DNA from 4 places in the Desulfobacter sp. UBA2225 genome. Region 2 is predicted to be linked to each of the others. Evidence: predicted binding sites of a transcription regulator. Region 2 holds the regulator's gene; each other region holds the start of a gene.

What was found. Region 2 encodes sigma-54, which starts transcription at its own class of promoters, with help from an activator protein. Its sites were predicted from a motif close to TNTGGCACANTTTCTGCTNT; they were not measured.
Region 1: a site for sigma-54 is predicted at 934-953, ahead of B3D59_RS02030 (PEP-CTERM sorting domain-containing protein). Genes of this name have one in related genera too.
Region 3: a site for sigma-54 is predicted at 2,875-2,894, ahead of B3D59_RS01365 (ammonium transporter). Genes of this name have one in related genera too.
Region 4: a site for sigma-54 is predicted at 1,187-1,206, ahead of B3D59_RS00995 (PEP-CTERM sorting domain-containing protein). Genes of this name have one in related genera too.

Annotation. Positions count from the first base shown of each region.
Region 1 covers NZ_DDYV01000036.1:5,258-9,448, forward strand. The annotation lists gene B3D59_RS02025 (PKD domain-containing protein) at 1-521, shown strand, start outside; cyclic di-GMP riboswitch class I at 964-1,043, shown strand; gene B3D59_RS02030 (PEP-CTERM sorting domain-containing protein) at 1,159-1,914, shown strand; gene B3D59_RS02035 (PKD domain-containing protein) at 2,367-4,191, shown strand, end outside.
Region 2 covers NZ_DDYV01000204.1:4,903-9,093, forward strand. The annotation lists gene B3D59_RS10260 (KdsC family phosphatase) at 1-349, shown strand, start outside; gene lptC (LPS export ABC transporter periplasmic protein LptC) at 346-933, shown strand; gene B3D59_RS10270 (LptA/OstA family protein) at 902-1,456, shown strand; gene lptB (LPS export ABC transporter ATP-binding protein) at 1,457-2,179, shown strand; gene rpoN (RNA polymerase factor sigma-54) at 2,182-3,624, shown strand; gene hpf (ribosome hibernation-promoting factor, HPF/YfiA family) at 3,638-4,171, shown strand; gene B3D59_RS10290 (PTS sugar transporter subunit IIA) at 4,186-4,191, shown strand, end outside.
Region 3 covers NZ_DDYV01000031.1:5,913-10,103, reverse strand. The annotation lists gene B3D59_RS01375 (ABC transporter permease subunit) at 1-399, shown strand, start outside; gene B3D59_RS01370 (ABC transporter permease) at 405-1,457, shown strand; gene B3D59_RS01365 (ammonium transporter) at 1,517-2,833, opposite strand; gene B3D59_RS01360 (HAMP domain-containing methyl-accepting chemotaxis protein) at 3,129-4,191, opposite strand, start outside.
Region 4 covers NZ_DDYV01000024.1:995-3,844, forward strand. The annotation lists gene B3D59_RS18380 (antitoxin MazE family protein) at 1-168, opposite strand, end outside; gene B3D59_RS00995 (PEP-CTERM sorting domain-containing protein) at 344-1,114, opposite strand; gene B3D59_RS01000 (DUF4114 domain-containing protein) at 1,405-2,139, opposite strand.

The DNA.
Region 1 (4,191 bases), on a different contig from region 2:
GCTCCTATGATCCCGATGGCAGCCTCACCCGCTATGAGTGGCGTGTAGACGGTTCCGTTGCAAGCTCCGGGACATCCAACACCTTTACCTATGATTTTTCAACCACCGGAACCTATGCGGTTTCCCTGAAGGTGGAAGACAATAACGGAGCCGTTTCCACAGAGGACGAGGTCATTGTGACAATTCAATCCGCATCTGAAAGCCTCCTCATGCATGTTGAATATATTACAGTAACGGTCCAGCAGAGGGGAGTGAATTCCCAGGGGCTTGCAGAGGTACAAATCCTTGACGAGGATGAAAATCCCGTAGCAAACGCGAAGGTCAGTGGTGCCTGGAGCGGTATTGTTGTTAAGGAGGATCAAATCGGAACCACAGACAGTGACGGTATTGCTGCTTTTACGTCACCCAAGACAAAAACATCCGGATCCTTTGAATTCACAGTAGAAAACGTTAGGGCCGATGGCTATATCTATTCCCCGGAAAATAATGTCATGTCATGGGATTTTACTGATACGCCTTAATTCTCTTCTTTTTTAATATGCACCCCTTAGCCCGGACCGTTTCTTCTCTTTTTTCCGGGAAAGGGGTGTTCTGTTTTCAATTTTTTTTAAAACAGTATTCAAAATTCCGGCCTGATCCTTTTTCTGAATACCCTGTAGAACCCGTTTCCAGATGCGGAAGGACAATCCTGACTGTAGTATCGGTCCAATCCACAGCCGGCCGGCACATGCCAAGCTCAACAACCTCAACAAGAGGGTGAAAATTATGTTATAAACCTTTCTTGGGCTATGAAATAAATGCCACATTGTTATGAAACAAATACCACAATCATAGTGATCCTTTGGGGTTTTACATCTCGGACAAATAACACAACCCTCTCTTATCAATTTGAATTTATAGCCTAATTTCGCTATTCTTTTTTTTCGTTCAATCATTGGTTCGATTTTTGCTTTCTAAGGATTCAACAGTCAAAGCCAAACCTGATGAAAGTCAGGGGCGAAAAGCCACGGATCCGAATGAGTAAGGACAGCCGAGTTGCCTTAAAGTTAAAAGCTACGGAGAATCCGGTTTTTGATTTTAGGAATGGCGACTGCTTGACGGGAAGATGCAGGTAATACTTTAATTGACCCTAACAACGAAAAAGAATAAGGGAGAATTATGAAAAAAATTTTAATCTTTTTATCGATAGTCACACTGTTAGCTGTTGTGCCTGCTGCACAAGCTACTAGCTTTCCAGCCACAATAAGATTGACTGAAGATTATCATATCGATCAATCAGAAGTTGATCAGAACGATGACGTAGAAATCCAACTAGATTTTTCTCTTTCAGGGAACACATTAACAGTTGACATATTCAACAACTCAAACACAAACTGGGCGCCAGCATTAACTGGAATAGGATTTGATCTCACTCCTGATGGTGGACAAACGATTACATCACAATGGTCTCTGGTAGCCCAGACGGCAAGTGGTGTGACACAAGACATTTCTTCTTATTGGACGATCACTAGCATTTCTAAAGGCAGTTTTGACTTCGATTATTATCCGACTAGCGACACCAGTAGTAACCCAAAAGATGGTGCCCTTTACAATCCAGGCTTGCTATCAACTCCCTCTCCCGCAGGCTACAGCTTACTGCCTGCAGGAGAAGATTTTTATACTCAAGCAACGCTTACGGTTCTATTTAATGGTGATATCACAGGGATTATTGAGGCAGGTGCAAGACTTCTGAATGTCGGAGCAGGCGGAACGGATAGCCTAAAACTCGTTGGAGCGCCGGTTTATGATCCTACTGATCCCCCTACTGATCCCCCTACTGATCCCCCGGCCGTTCCAGAACCCGGAACCATGATCCTTTTGGGTTTCGGCCTGATTAGTCTGGCTGGCTTCGGTCGCCGTAAAATTAAACAATAAATATTCACGCAGAACATAGTAAACTAACAAGGCCGAAGCGGTAACCCGCTTCGGCCTTGTCTATTCTGGTATCAATGGGAACATGAGTAGCGGGTGATCCGGAGGATGTAAAGGCTTTACCTACGGTGCATTTTACCGGTCCTCCCCACTTTTTTTATGACCCTTATCGTTTTTATCTCCGTCTTTCCTTTTCGCCGGAAGGGCATCTTGTTTTCGTGGTGATATATCGCAATTTTTATGGTGATATTTAACTATTTAAACAAAGACCTGTGATCTCCCCTTTGAAATTTCAATATACATGATGTCTCGTTTAATAAAAATCGTTCGGTGAAACGCTTATAAACAAAGGGTTTCAAGCTTTCATGCATGCAAGGCCTAAACCGTGGCATACATTTTGTCTATTAGTCCTGTCATGTCTAATGACAATTCTCACTATTTAAAAGGAGGCGTGAATGAAAGCAAACCCCACGACAACAAAGGCGATCGGCCTGATGATGATTATACTGTTCCTGTTGAGCAGTGCCGGATTTTTATCAGCAAAAGAACAAGAAATGTACAAAACCGGGCTGCCCGAACTGACGGAAGAAGAACTCCAGTGGCAGAACCAGCATATGCTCAAGGTCAAGAAAGTTAAACTGAACAAAATCGGGCTGGAGCGAGTCAACCAGTGGCGAGCCAAAAAGGGAAAAGGAAAAATAAAGAAAGACAAACCGGATATGGCTGCCGTGGGAAACGATCTGGAAGTGGTCACCGGGGCATCCGCACCTGTTGATTCCTCTTCTGAGCTGCCGTCGGCAGACTACCCAGGGTATGTGGACAACAGCCAGTTAAAATATTTCCCCCCCATCCGGAGCCAGGGTTCATTGAATTCCTGCGGTGTTTTCAGCGGCACCTATTATGCCATGACCCACATGCATGCCATGGCAAACAACCTGGATGCCCAAAACGGCGGAGATGCCATGCGTTTGAGCCCCAAATGGACCTATAATATGGTCAACGGCGGCGGGAATAACGGGACCTGGTATTACTGGGCCTATGAAATTGGCCAGAAACACGGTTCTGCCACCTGGGCGGAATTTCCCTATGATTCGAATTACAGGGCCTGGAACCTGAATCCCAATACCTGGGAAAACGCATTATACCGGCGGTTTGACCAGTACGGGTATGTGTTGAATACCCATCAGAATACAGGTATTGACCAGGTAAAGCAGATGCTGGTCAACGGCTATATCCTCAATATTCCGACCTATATTTACTCATGGCAGTACCAGACCATTGGAAATGACCCCTCTACCAGTGAAGACGATGCCTTTGCCGGTAAAAAATGTGTATCCTGGGTTAATGGCACATCCGGATACCATGCCATGACGGTTGTGGGATATAATGACAATATCTGGGTGGATATCAACGGAAACGGTGTCGTGGATTCCGGGGAAAAAGGTGCTTTCAGAATTGCCAACTCCTGGGGAACCGGCTGGGGTGAAGCCGGCTTTGCCTGGATGTCCTATGATGCATTGAAAAATCCATCTGCTGTGGCCGGAGGGCCGTCAACGGGCCGGATCTACGGATGGTATCCTTCCAGGGCCCACTGGGTAACCGCCAAAACAGGCTACCAGCCAAAGGTTATCGGAAAGTTCAAGTTAAACCACGCCAAACGGGATCATCTCCGGATGACCCTGGGTACCTCAGACCTCAACCAGTCAACGCCTTCCAGCATGTGGATCCCGGAAATGATCTATAACCAGGGCGGCGAATACGGATTTGACGGCACAACCAATGCCGTTGACGGCACCTTTGTCTTTGATTTTACCGATCTGATGCCTTCCGGCGGGGGCCTGGCGACCTGGTATCTGGGGGTACAGGATGATACCGCAGGCAGCGAGGGAACCCTTGGGACCTTTACCCTGATTGATGTTGCAAACGGCAATACAGTGATCGAGAGCCTGGAAGTTCCCCAAACCGTTGACGGTGACCAGGTTTATGCGGGCATTGATTATGATCCTTCCGGTGAAAATCTTCCGCCTTCAGCCCGGGCAGATGCCTCCGTATTTTCAGGATACGCACCGCTTGAGATCAATTTTGATGGGTCATCCTCCTATGACAATGACGGAACAATTGCCTCCTTTTCCTGGGATTTTGGAGACGGTGCATCCCAGTACGGCGCCCAGCCTGTGCATACCTATGATCAGCCGGGAACATATATCGCAACCCTCACGGTAACCGATAATAACGGTGCAACCGATACCGATTCCGTTACGATTCAGATTGATGCGGATC
Region 2 (4,191 bases):
TGTCACGGCAAGGATCTCCGGGGCACTGCGCCACCGGTGCGACAATCTGGGCATCACCCTGGTTGTTGACGGTACCAAGGACAAGGCCAAGGCATTGGAATCCATATCCGCAAACACTCAAATCAACACCGCACATATTGCATTCATGGGAGATGACCTGATAGACCTGCCCGCCATGACCCGGGCCGGATTTGCCTTTACAGTGGCCGACGCCCCTGCCGAAGTTAAAACCCGGGCAGATATGATTACGGATCTGCCCGGGGGAAAAGGTGCTGTCCGCCAGGCTTGTGAAGCCATTCTCAAAGCCAAAGGGCTTTGGGAAAAGTCCGTTTCAAGATTTTTGTCATGAGCAGCGTCGGCAAAAAAAACCTGATACTGCCCCTGGCTGTGCTTTTAGGCCTCATTCTTGTTGGCGTCGGTGCTTATTATTACATCAACCACCTGCTCACCACGCCTATCAAGCTTGAAAATATTGAGCTGGATGACAAGGCTGCACTCAAACTTAACGCCCTTGAGCAGATTTCCAAAAAAAACGGAATTACCGAATGGAAGCTCAAAGCATCCAGCGCCACCCTGCTCAAAGACCCGAAAAAAGCGGTCCTTGAAGATGTGGACATTATTTTTTACACAAAGCAAAATGTACAAGTTCACCTTACAGCAACCCGGGGAGAACTCGACACCAAGACCCATGACATGATCTTATCAGAGAATGTTACTATCCGGTATCAGCAATACACCCTGACAAGTGAAACATTGCATTATGCCAAAAAACCGCATATAATACGCTCTGATTCAAGGGTTACATTTGATGACGTAAACTCCGTGATAAAAGCTGACAGCATGGAGATCCGGCTAAACCAGGATCTGATCATCTTAAAAGGACACGTAGAAGGACAATTTAGTGAAAATAGTCAGAATCCCAATAGCTTATAATATTTCTCTGATTTTGTTGCTGGTGCTGTCGACTCTTTTTGCACAGGTATCCTTTGCAGCCCAGGAGAAGGCACCTGCTGAGAAGAAACAGCCGCCGGCAGACCTGAAAATTACTTCGGATAAAATGGTCGCCGACAAAAACCAATCCATGGTGGAATTTATGGGAAACGTCAAAGCGGTTCGGGCGGACAGTGTGCTTTTAGCAAATTCGATCAAAGTATTTTTTCATACCTCAAAAACCAAAAAGGAAGACCAATCAAACGTCAAACGGATTCTTGCCACGGGGAATGTGGAATATACCGAAGGGGAGCGCAAAGCGTTCTCGGATCAGGCGGATTATGACACCACAGATGAAATACTGGTGCTCACAGGGGAAAAAGCCCGTCTGCTTACGGGAAAAAGCTGGATCTCCGGCAAAAAAATAACCCTGTTTAAGGCCCAGGACCGGGTGGTTGTGGAAAGCACCGAAAAAAACAGGGTTGAAGCATTTTTTGATGCCGAAGATCAGGATGGTTCTTTATAAATGAGCCGACTGGTACTGGAAAACCTCGTAAAGACCTATGGCGGTAAAACCGTCGTGAATCACGTCAGCCTGACCGTTGACCAGGGTCAGGTCACCGGGCTTCTAGGACCTAACGGTGCCGGAAAGACCACGACCTTTTATATGACCGTAGGCATGATCCGGCCGGACAAAGGCACGGTCCATCTTGACGGGGAGGATATAACCCGCTATCCCATGTATGTCAGGGCCAGAAAGGGCCTTGGTTACCTGCCCCAGGAGACCTCTATATTTAAAAAACTGACAGTCCGGGAAAATATAACGGCCATTCTGGAGGTTATTGACAAAAAAGTCGCGGACATCAACCGGAAAGCCGAAACACTGATGGAAGAACTTGGGATACTGGCCTTGGCCGGACAAAAGGCGACTTCCCTGTCCGGTGGAGAAAAGCGCCGTCTGGAAATTTCAAGGGTTCTTGCCACAGACCCCTTGTTCATCCTACTGGACGAGCCCTTTGCCGGCATTGATCCTTTGGCTGTTATTGATATCCAGCAAATCATATCCCAGCTTACCGACAAAGGCATCGGAATATTGATTTCCGATCATAATGTCAGGGAAACATTAGGCGTATGCAACACGGCTTATATTATGAGCCAGGGTATGGTTATGGAATCAGGCCCTCCGGAAAAAATTATTTCAAGCAAAGTAGCCAAACGCATTTACCTGGGAGACAATTTTAAACTTTAATCATGGAACTTGGATTACAACAAAGCCTTGCACTGACCCAGCAGCTGGTCATGACACCCCAGCTCCAACAGGCTATCAAACTGCTTCAGCTCTCCAGGCTTGAACTTGCCGAAATGATCCAGCAGGAAATGGAGCAAAATCCGGCGCTTGAAGAAATCTCCATTGATGAGGCCTCTGACAAAGCCATCACTGCCCAGGAAACCGAAACCCGGACAGAGGAAATAGAAGCCCCTGCCAAAGAAGTTACCATTGAAGAGCGGGTGCGCTCGGATACGGACTGGGAAAACTATATCAATGAATACAACTCCACCGGTAGAATCTACATGGAGTCTGAAAACAGTGAAGCGCTCAATTACGAATCATTTACATCCGAGAAACAAACCCTTGAAGCCCATTTAAAGTGGCAGTTGATGCTTTCGGATCTGCCGGACGAAGAGGAGCGACTGGGTCATGTCATCATCGGCAACCTGAACCGGGACGGATATTTATGCGCCGACGTAGAGGAGTTGGCCCAGAGTGCCGAGGCCGATATTCAAACCGTTGAAAAAGTGCTGGCTGTGCTCCAGACCTTTGACCCCCCCGGCGTGTGTGCCAGAAACCTGTGCGAAACGCTTTTGATTCAAGTCCGGCAACTGGGCATTGAAAACGATATCATCACCCGGATCATTACGGATCATCTCAAAAATCTTGAAAACAGAAACAGTAAAAAAATTGCCAAGGCCCTTAAAATTTCCGTTGAGGATGTGCGGGCTGCAGTAAAAATCATCCAGTTTCTTGAACCCAAGCCCGGCAGGAAATTTGCCACAGAGGAACCCGCCTACATCACCCCGGATATCTATGTTTACAAAGTCGGTGATGATTTTAAAATTGTTATGAACGATGACGGCCTTCCCAAATTAAAAATTTCAAGATTCTACAGGGAAGCCGTCGCCACCGGCAAAAAAATCCCCAAGGAGACCAAGACCTATCTTAATGAAAAGATGCAGTCCGCCTCCTGGCTGATAAAATCCATTCATCAACGCCAGAAAACCATCTATCTGGTCATGGAAAGCATCATCAAGTTTCAAAGGGATTTTTTTGAAAAGGGCATTGCCTATCTGCGGCCTTTGATTTTAAAAGATATTGCCGAAGATATTGAAATGCATGAGTCTACGATCAGCCGGGTGACCACAAACAAATACGCGTACACCCCCCAGGGACTATTTGAGTTGAAATATTTTTTCAACAGCTCCATAGAGCGGGGGGACGGACCTTCCATGGCATCGGCCAGCGTCAAGGAGAGAATAAGACAACTCATTGACAATGAAGATCCAAACGCACCCTTAAGTGACGATAAAATCGCCGCAATTCTGCAGGAATCAGATATTCAGATTGCCCGGCGAACCGTGGCAAAATACAGAAAAGTACTCAATATTCTGCCGTCCAACAAACGCAAACAATTATAGGGAGAGCTCATCTATGCAAGTCACCATCACGTTCAAACAGATAGAAGCATCCGATCCCCTGAAATCCTATGTAAATAAAAAGCTTAAACGGTTTGACAAGATGCTGGAGGGTCCGGCCGAGGCCAATGTTGTCTTAAGCGTTGAAAAAATAAGGCATATTGCCGAAATAACCTTAACCAGCGGGTCGCTTAACATCCATGCCAAGGAAGCGTCCGAAAGCATGTATGCCGCCATTGATATCCTGGCGGATAAAGTCAAAAGCCAGATCACAAAACACAAGGAAAAGATAAAGAAACACCTGTTGGGCAACAAGTCAAGCCTGACGGATACCCGTGAGTTCAGCATTGAGGAACCTTTGCCCGGGGACGTGGTTGATATTATTGAAGAACCCCTTGAAACAAAACCCATGGACATTGAGGATGCGGTGATTGAACTGGAGTCGGGCAAAAAATCTTTTTATGTATTCATTAATGCCCGCACACAAGAGGTCAATGTGATTTATAAACACAATAACGGGAAACTGGGACTAATTGCCCCCCAAGGATAGGATGGCCGGAGCCAATGAAA
Region 3 (4,191 bases), on a different contig from region 2:
CTGCCGCTTTTCTCATATATGATAGGTGCCTTTACCGTGATGACCCTTTTAATGAAAAACACGCTCATGGACAACCTGTCCGCCGATTATGTGCGTACGGCCATTGCCAAGGGCTTAAGCTTTAAACAGGCTGTTTTTCGTCATGCCCTGCGCAATAGTTTGATCCCCATTGCCACCAGTTTCGGCAACAATATTTCCATTCTTCTCATGGGATCCTTTCTCATTGAAAAGGTGTTCAATATCGACGGCATGGGCCTTTTAGGGTATGAGTCCATTTTGGACCGCGATTACCCGGTGGTGATGGGGATTCTTGTGGTTTCATCCCTGCTGTTCATGGTGGGAAATATTTTGTCTGATGTGTGTGTGGCTATAGTGGACCCCCGGGTTCGGTTTCATTAAGGAGTATGGAATTGAGGGTATTGAACCCGGTGACAAAGGAACAGTTCCGGCGCTTTTGCAGTGTCAAAAGAGGTTTCTGTTCGCTTGTGATTATTCTGGTTCTGATGTTCATCTCCTTTTTTGCCGAAGTGTTCATTAATTCCAGGGCCCTTGTTGTCTGTTACCAGGGGGAGTTTTATTTTCCTACCTACGCCGATATGATCCCGGGGAAAACCTTTGGCCTGGGGTATTCCTATGAAACCAATTACCGGGAATTAAAGCAGAAATTTGACAGGGAAGGGGGGAATAGTTTTGTAATTATGCCGCCGGTGCCGTATAATCCCTATGAAAATGACCTGCGCTTCAATGAATACCCGCCGTTTCCGCCATCGTTTTCCCTTCGGCATTTCCTGGGCACGGACAACGTGGGGCGGGATGTGCTGGCCCGCCTTGTGTACGGATTTCGCACGGCTATTCTTTTTTCCCTGACACTGTTGTTTCTTAACTACACTGTGGGCATATCCATGGGCTGTGCCATGGGCTATTTCGGAGGGGTGTTTGACCTGTTTTTCCAGCGGTTCATTGAGATCTGGAGCAATATTCCGTTTCTGTATGTAATTATTATTGTTTCTTCCATTGTGGTGCCAAACTTCCTGATCCTGATTCTGATTATGGCTTTTTTCGGCTGGATTTCCATTACCTGGGTCATGCGCACCATGACCTACCGGGAAAAGGAACGTGAATATATTCTTGCCGTCCGGTCCCTGGGTGCCTCGCATATGCGGATCATTTTCAGGCACATTATCCCTAACACCATTTCCGTGATCGTTACCTATGCACCCTTTGCCGTTTCCGGCGGTATTGTGGCCTTAACCTCCCTGGACTATCTGGGGTTCGGCCTGCCTGCACCTACGCCGTCCTGGGGTGAACTTTTATCCCAGGGCTGGCAAAATATGGAAGCCTGGTGGATTTCAGCCGCTGTGGTGTCAGCCCTTGTAGTGACACTGATGACCGTTACCTTCATCGGAGAAGGCATCAGGGAGGCCTTTGATCCCCGGCGTCATACGGTGTATGAATAACCCGGTGCCTGGAAAAGGCACCGGAAATTTTGTTTTCTAAAAAAGGAACATTTCACCGATCAGGAGGAGAAGTCATATCCCCTCTCGCCGTGAAGCGACTGGTCAAGCCCTCTATACTCACTTTCTTCATCCAGTCTGAAGCCCACGGTTTTCTCTACAATAACGCACAGGATAATGGTTGCGACGCCTGCGAGCAGGATCGTCGCGCCCAGTCCTTTTAGCTGTACCAGCAGTTGATCAAAGACTGTCCATGTCCGACCGGCTGCTTCACTGGCTGATGCCATCCAGGAATCCCGGATGAAAAAACTGAGCAGAATGACCCCCAGCGCGCTGCCTACACCATGGATGCCGAAACAGTCCAGTGTATCGTCATACCCTATCTTCATTTTGAGTTGAAGTGCATAAAAACAGACCACGGTAGATGCCGCTCCCAGGAAAAGAGCGCCCAGGGGTTGGACCACTGCGGCTGCCGGGGTGATCACTACCAGGCCGGCTAGGGTGCCTGACGCAAAACCAAGAGCAGATGCCTTCCGGTAGATAATCCCTTCAATACACAACCAGACCAGCGCCCCACTGGCCGCGGAAATTTGGGTCATGGTCAGGGCTCTGCACGAGTCCAGCCCGCTTTGAAGGGTAGAGCCGGCATTAAAACCAAACCAGCCGACCCACAGCAGTCCGGCACCGATGAGGGTCATGGTCAGATTGTTCGGGGGGGTGGCAATTCTGGGATGTCCCAGCCGGGGTCCCAGGTAGATGGCCGCCACCAGGGCACTGATACCGGCTGAGACATGAATGACCAGTCCTCCGGCAAGGTCAATCACCCCGGCGGCACCGGCATTGAACAACCAGCCGTCCGATGCCCACACCCAGTGGCACAGCGGCGTGTAAACCACCAGGAACCACAGGGAAATAAACAGGATATATCCCCTTAAATAAATCCGTTCTGCCAGAGCGCCGCTGATCAGGGCGGGCGTGATGATGGCAAATTTACCCTGGAACATGGCGATGATATATTCCGGAATCCCGTTGGTCACGGCTTCATCAATCCCCCTGAGAAAAAAGAAATCACTGTTCCACCCGACAAGTCCGCCCATGATGCTTTTTCCAAAAGTCAATGAATATCCGCAGACCACCCAGAGCACACCGATAACCGCCATGGCCACAAAGGTATGCATCATGGTTCCAAGAACATTTTTTGCCCGTACCAGGCCGCCGTAAAACATGGCCAGGCCCGGCAGCATGAGTAGCACCAGGGCTGTTGAAATCAGCATCCAGCTTGTATTTCCGCTGTCAATTACTGTGTTGTCTCCAGCCAATGCAGCCAGTGGAGTTGAAAGAATTACAAAAATGATAGAAAAGTGCTGCTTGGTTACCATAATTATGCTCCATTGTTGTTGATTCAAAAATTTCATGGTAAAAAGCAACAAGTATGCCATTTTCTTCTCGGTAATTTATTGTTTTTTGTAACATATTATAATAAAAGGAATTGATTTTGCGGGAATTGACACTATCTATCCAGCGTAAAATTTTATTTATCAACTTATTTCAAATTTGTATATAAAAAACACCTATTGATATTACATAATTGAAACAAATAAGCTAAATTTTTTGTTCTTATTAGATTGACCAACTTGTTAAACAGCAAGTGTAAAAATTTTATATTTTAGCAACTTACGAAATAGAGAATCGTTTGACCCGCTTGTGAAGAATTTCTGCCAATTTTGTCATTTTTTCGGCGTTTTCATCCACGATGGAACTTGCCTTTGTGATACCTGACAACATTTGACTAACTTCTTTGATATCCCCGGCAATTGCTGATGCAGATTCGGAATTATCTGATGCTTCCCGAGAGGTATCAGACAATTCAACACAGACAAGTGCTGTATTTGATGCGATTTCTTTTGTGGTCACAGACTGCTCTTCCACAGCCCCGGTAATGGATGTCACGATCTCATTGATCTCGTTAATCACATCAGTAATCCGAGCAAGTTCTGTTACGGTGGTTGAGGCCGAGTGCTGGACCTGGCTGATTCGTTCTTTGATATTGTTTGATGCATCAGCTGTCTGCCTTGCCAATGCCTTGATTTCGTTGGCAACAACAGCAAACCCCTTGCCCGCCTCTCCGGCTCTGGCCGCCTCAATGGTGGCATTTAGGGCCAGCAGATTCACCTGTTCAGAGATCTCGGATATTGATTCAACCACTTTACTGATTTGATCGGTGGACGCTCCAAGTTCATTCACATACCGATTGGCCTCTTCGGTGTTTTTGACTGCTTTTCGGGTAATGTGATTCGCTGTTGCCGTATTTTTCGAAATTTCGGTAATGGTTGCAGACATCTGCTCGGCAGCTGAAGCAATTGTATTTGCATTGACCGAAGCCCGCTCCATGGAAGTGACCATCCTGGCCATTTTTTGACTGACGAATTGACTCGCCAGGGAGGCTGATTCGGATTTTGATTCAGACGCCTTGGCATCTTTTTTCATTTCCGTTGATAAAGAGAAAAGCGCCGTGGCATCAACTGTCAGGGTGGTGGCGCCTATGGCAATATCTCCGATAGTTTTTTTTAAGTGTGCCGCCATGGTTTCCATATCGGCATACACCCCTGTGGACGCTTTCCCATTATTTTTTTTGAACTGACACATCAAATCACCGTCTGCAATTTGGTGGGCAACATTTGCAATTTTAGACGGATCTTCCCCCAATTGCCTTAAAACACTTCGGGTAATTGTAACA
Region 4 (2,850 bases), on a different contig from region 2:
TGCAGCATTCGCTCTGTCTGCCTGCGCGGCCAGTCTTGATTGACGGCGACATTCATCCGTAAATTCAGGTCGTCTGGTGTCAGGGACCCAAAGTTGAATGGGGCGTAAACCGGCATTGCGAAGTGCGGCCCTCCGCTTTTGCACTCTTTCGGTAATTGGTGTTGCCATGATATTTTTCTCCCATTTTTTGTTACATGTAACTGTCGGCAGGGAGGTTGTCAAGTCGTTTTTACTATCTTTTTCTCAATGTCATTTACGGCCCTCTTTAAATTTTGACAAAAAAAGGGCGGAGCCATTTGGCTCCGCCCGGAGAAAAAACGAAATTATGACAAGAGATATAAGCTTATTCTTTGTTCATCCTGCGGCGTTGCAGGCCCGCCAAGCCCATCAGGCCGGTGCCGAAGAGGAGCATGGTTGCCGGTTCGGGAACGGGGACATCGGCACTTCCGTTGATGGCGTCATTGCCGCATGACATAGTCCAGTGGGCGTCAAGGGTGAAGATACCGGTAAGACCAAGGGATGTAAGGTCAAAAGAGACGGTTCGCCAGTAAGAAGTTCCGTCTTGACCGGCTGCTGTTGTGCCGTTAGCTCCGGAAACCATTGTTCCCCCGTCCATGGCAAAGGGGTTGGAGGTGGTAAAAGCTATGTCATCATTCCATTCTGTAACACTGTAAAGGCCAAAATCGTCTTTTCCATCAGCATTGTTATCTGCCTCAACCAATTCACCATTGTAATAATCTTTAGTGAACAGGCCAAAATCAAAAGCATACTCATAAGTAGAGGCATTGCCATCGAATGAGAGGGCCAGGTCGCCGGCATAATAATCTTTATTGTCAGTATATTTAACATGTCCGTCCACCAGATCAAATCCAGCCTGTAGTCCGACGAACAGGGTATTGCCCACTAATTTATAGGCAAGGTATTCGGCATCAAAGGTTTGGCCGCCGACACCGGGGCTAATGCTTCCGTCATCATTTGCTATTTGTGTCCAGCCATCGGCGGCGGGAAACAGGCTGGCCGCGTTGGCCGTCTGGCAGCAGGCTGCCAGAATTCCGAGGGCGGCAAGGCCTTGGCAGGTGTATTTTTTCAGGTTGGATGATACATTTTGCTTCATGGTTTAATGCTCCTTGTTGCGTAAAAAGGTGGTAATGATGCCTAAAACGGCTTGATTTATCTTGAAATTGTGCAAGCAAATATTGTGCCAATATTGAGATGTTTTTGCTTGAGATGCCGTCTGGCAACATGCCAACCCTTCTCTTTACTTTCAGAGAAATTTCCTGACCCCCTGAACAAAAAAACTCCTTTTGACCTTTTTGAAGGAACTTTCCAAAAGGCCAAAAGGAGTAAGAGGAGGCAGCGCGATACAAAAGCGCTGTGTGTCAAAGATCAGCTAATAAACAGCCCTTAATTCTTTTTACGTCTGGTGACAAGCCCGGCAAGACTGGCAAGGCCAGTGCCAAACAGAAGCATGCTGGCTGGCTCAGGGACTGGACTTACAGATTCTACCATGACGACGAAGTCGTCCCAATCTTGGTCACCTCCGCCAACTATGTCTTCCCAAGCTAAAACGTATTCACCAGTACCCCAAACTCCAGCGGCATATGGGGGGATCTGAATTGTATCTGTCCCAAGTCCTTGATACGCAAACATATGATCAAATTGATCTGTATTCAACAAGGTGTCGCTATAAAAGGCTGAGTCAGGAGTATCTAAATAATAACCAAAGTTATTACCCGCAAAGTCGATGCCTGTATCTGCGAAATTTACAAAAACTGAGCCATCACCTAGGATAGAAACTTGTTTTTGAGCTCCAGCTGCATCTGCACCCGCAAAAATTTGAACAAAATTTGCAGAATTTGCTGCGTCATAAATGCCAAAAGTGTTGCTTCCTGCATAACCGGCTAACTCGATGACTATCGTTGAAATGCTTCCGCCTGAGCCGGCGATTGCCCAATAATCATCGAGACCCTCTGTGATATAATCTGTGGTGACGTCAATACTGCTATTCCCTATAGGATCTTTTGTAATACCATCTAAAACTCCTTGCAGTGCTGCCCCTGGCACAGCCATTGCGTTCCCAGCCATCAGCCCTACTCCGATTGCTCCCATGGCCAAACTTGCCAAAACTTTCTTTTTCATTTTTTTCTCCTTGTTTCTTCATTTTCAACTTAATTTGAATAGGCAGGACTTTGGTTAATAATCCTGTCCCTTTCCCCTCTTGCTTAATTGAACGATCCCTGTGCTAAATCTTAAGCAAATAGCATGCCATAATTTCGTTGATAGTGGATGGTTGTTCTGTCTCTTGCTAATGATGGTCATGAGTTGTGATGTAACTGTTTTGAATGTATGTGGATTGATAAAATATTATGTTTTTGTTTTGGCGGCAATGGGTAAAAAAATACTATTTCTGGTAGCGACGAGTGAAGTTACCGGGGGAATTTGCGTTAATTTTCCGGAAAATAGAAACCATGGCTTAAAGACTATTTTGAACGGGTGAATGACAGGTGTCCTCGCAAAGCCTTATAGCAAGGGGGTTGGCGCTGAAACGGCAAAGATGGAAAATTTGGGGGAAAAAGCGTTCTTTTTATTTTTCCGGTTTACCGGAAAAATAAAAAAGTTGTAATCTGTTAAAATTGCTAAAGAAAAATGATTGGCAAAGGGAAAATTCCGGAAAACCGGAATTTTTTTATGATTTTCCGGAAAAGTTAATTTACGGGGGATTTTTTTCAGAGAGAAGAAGAGGGTCAGGTCTTGAATTGTTAGTTTTGGTGCTTCGAAAATCGGGGACAGAATAATTTTCGCCAAAGGCCGCATAAGGGACTGTAATTCATTCACACAGAGAGAGGGGTC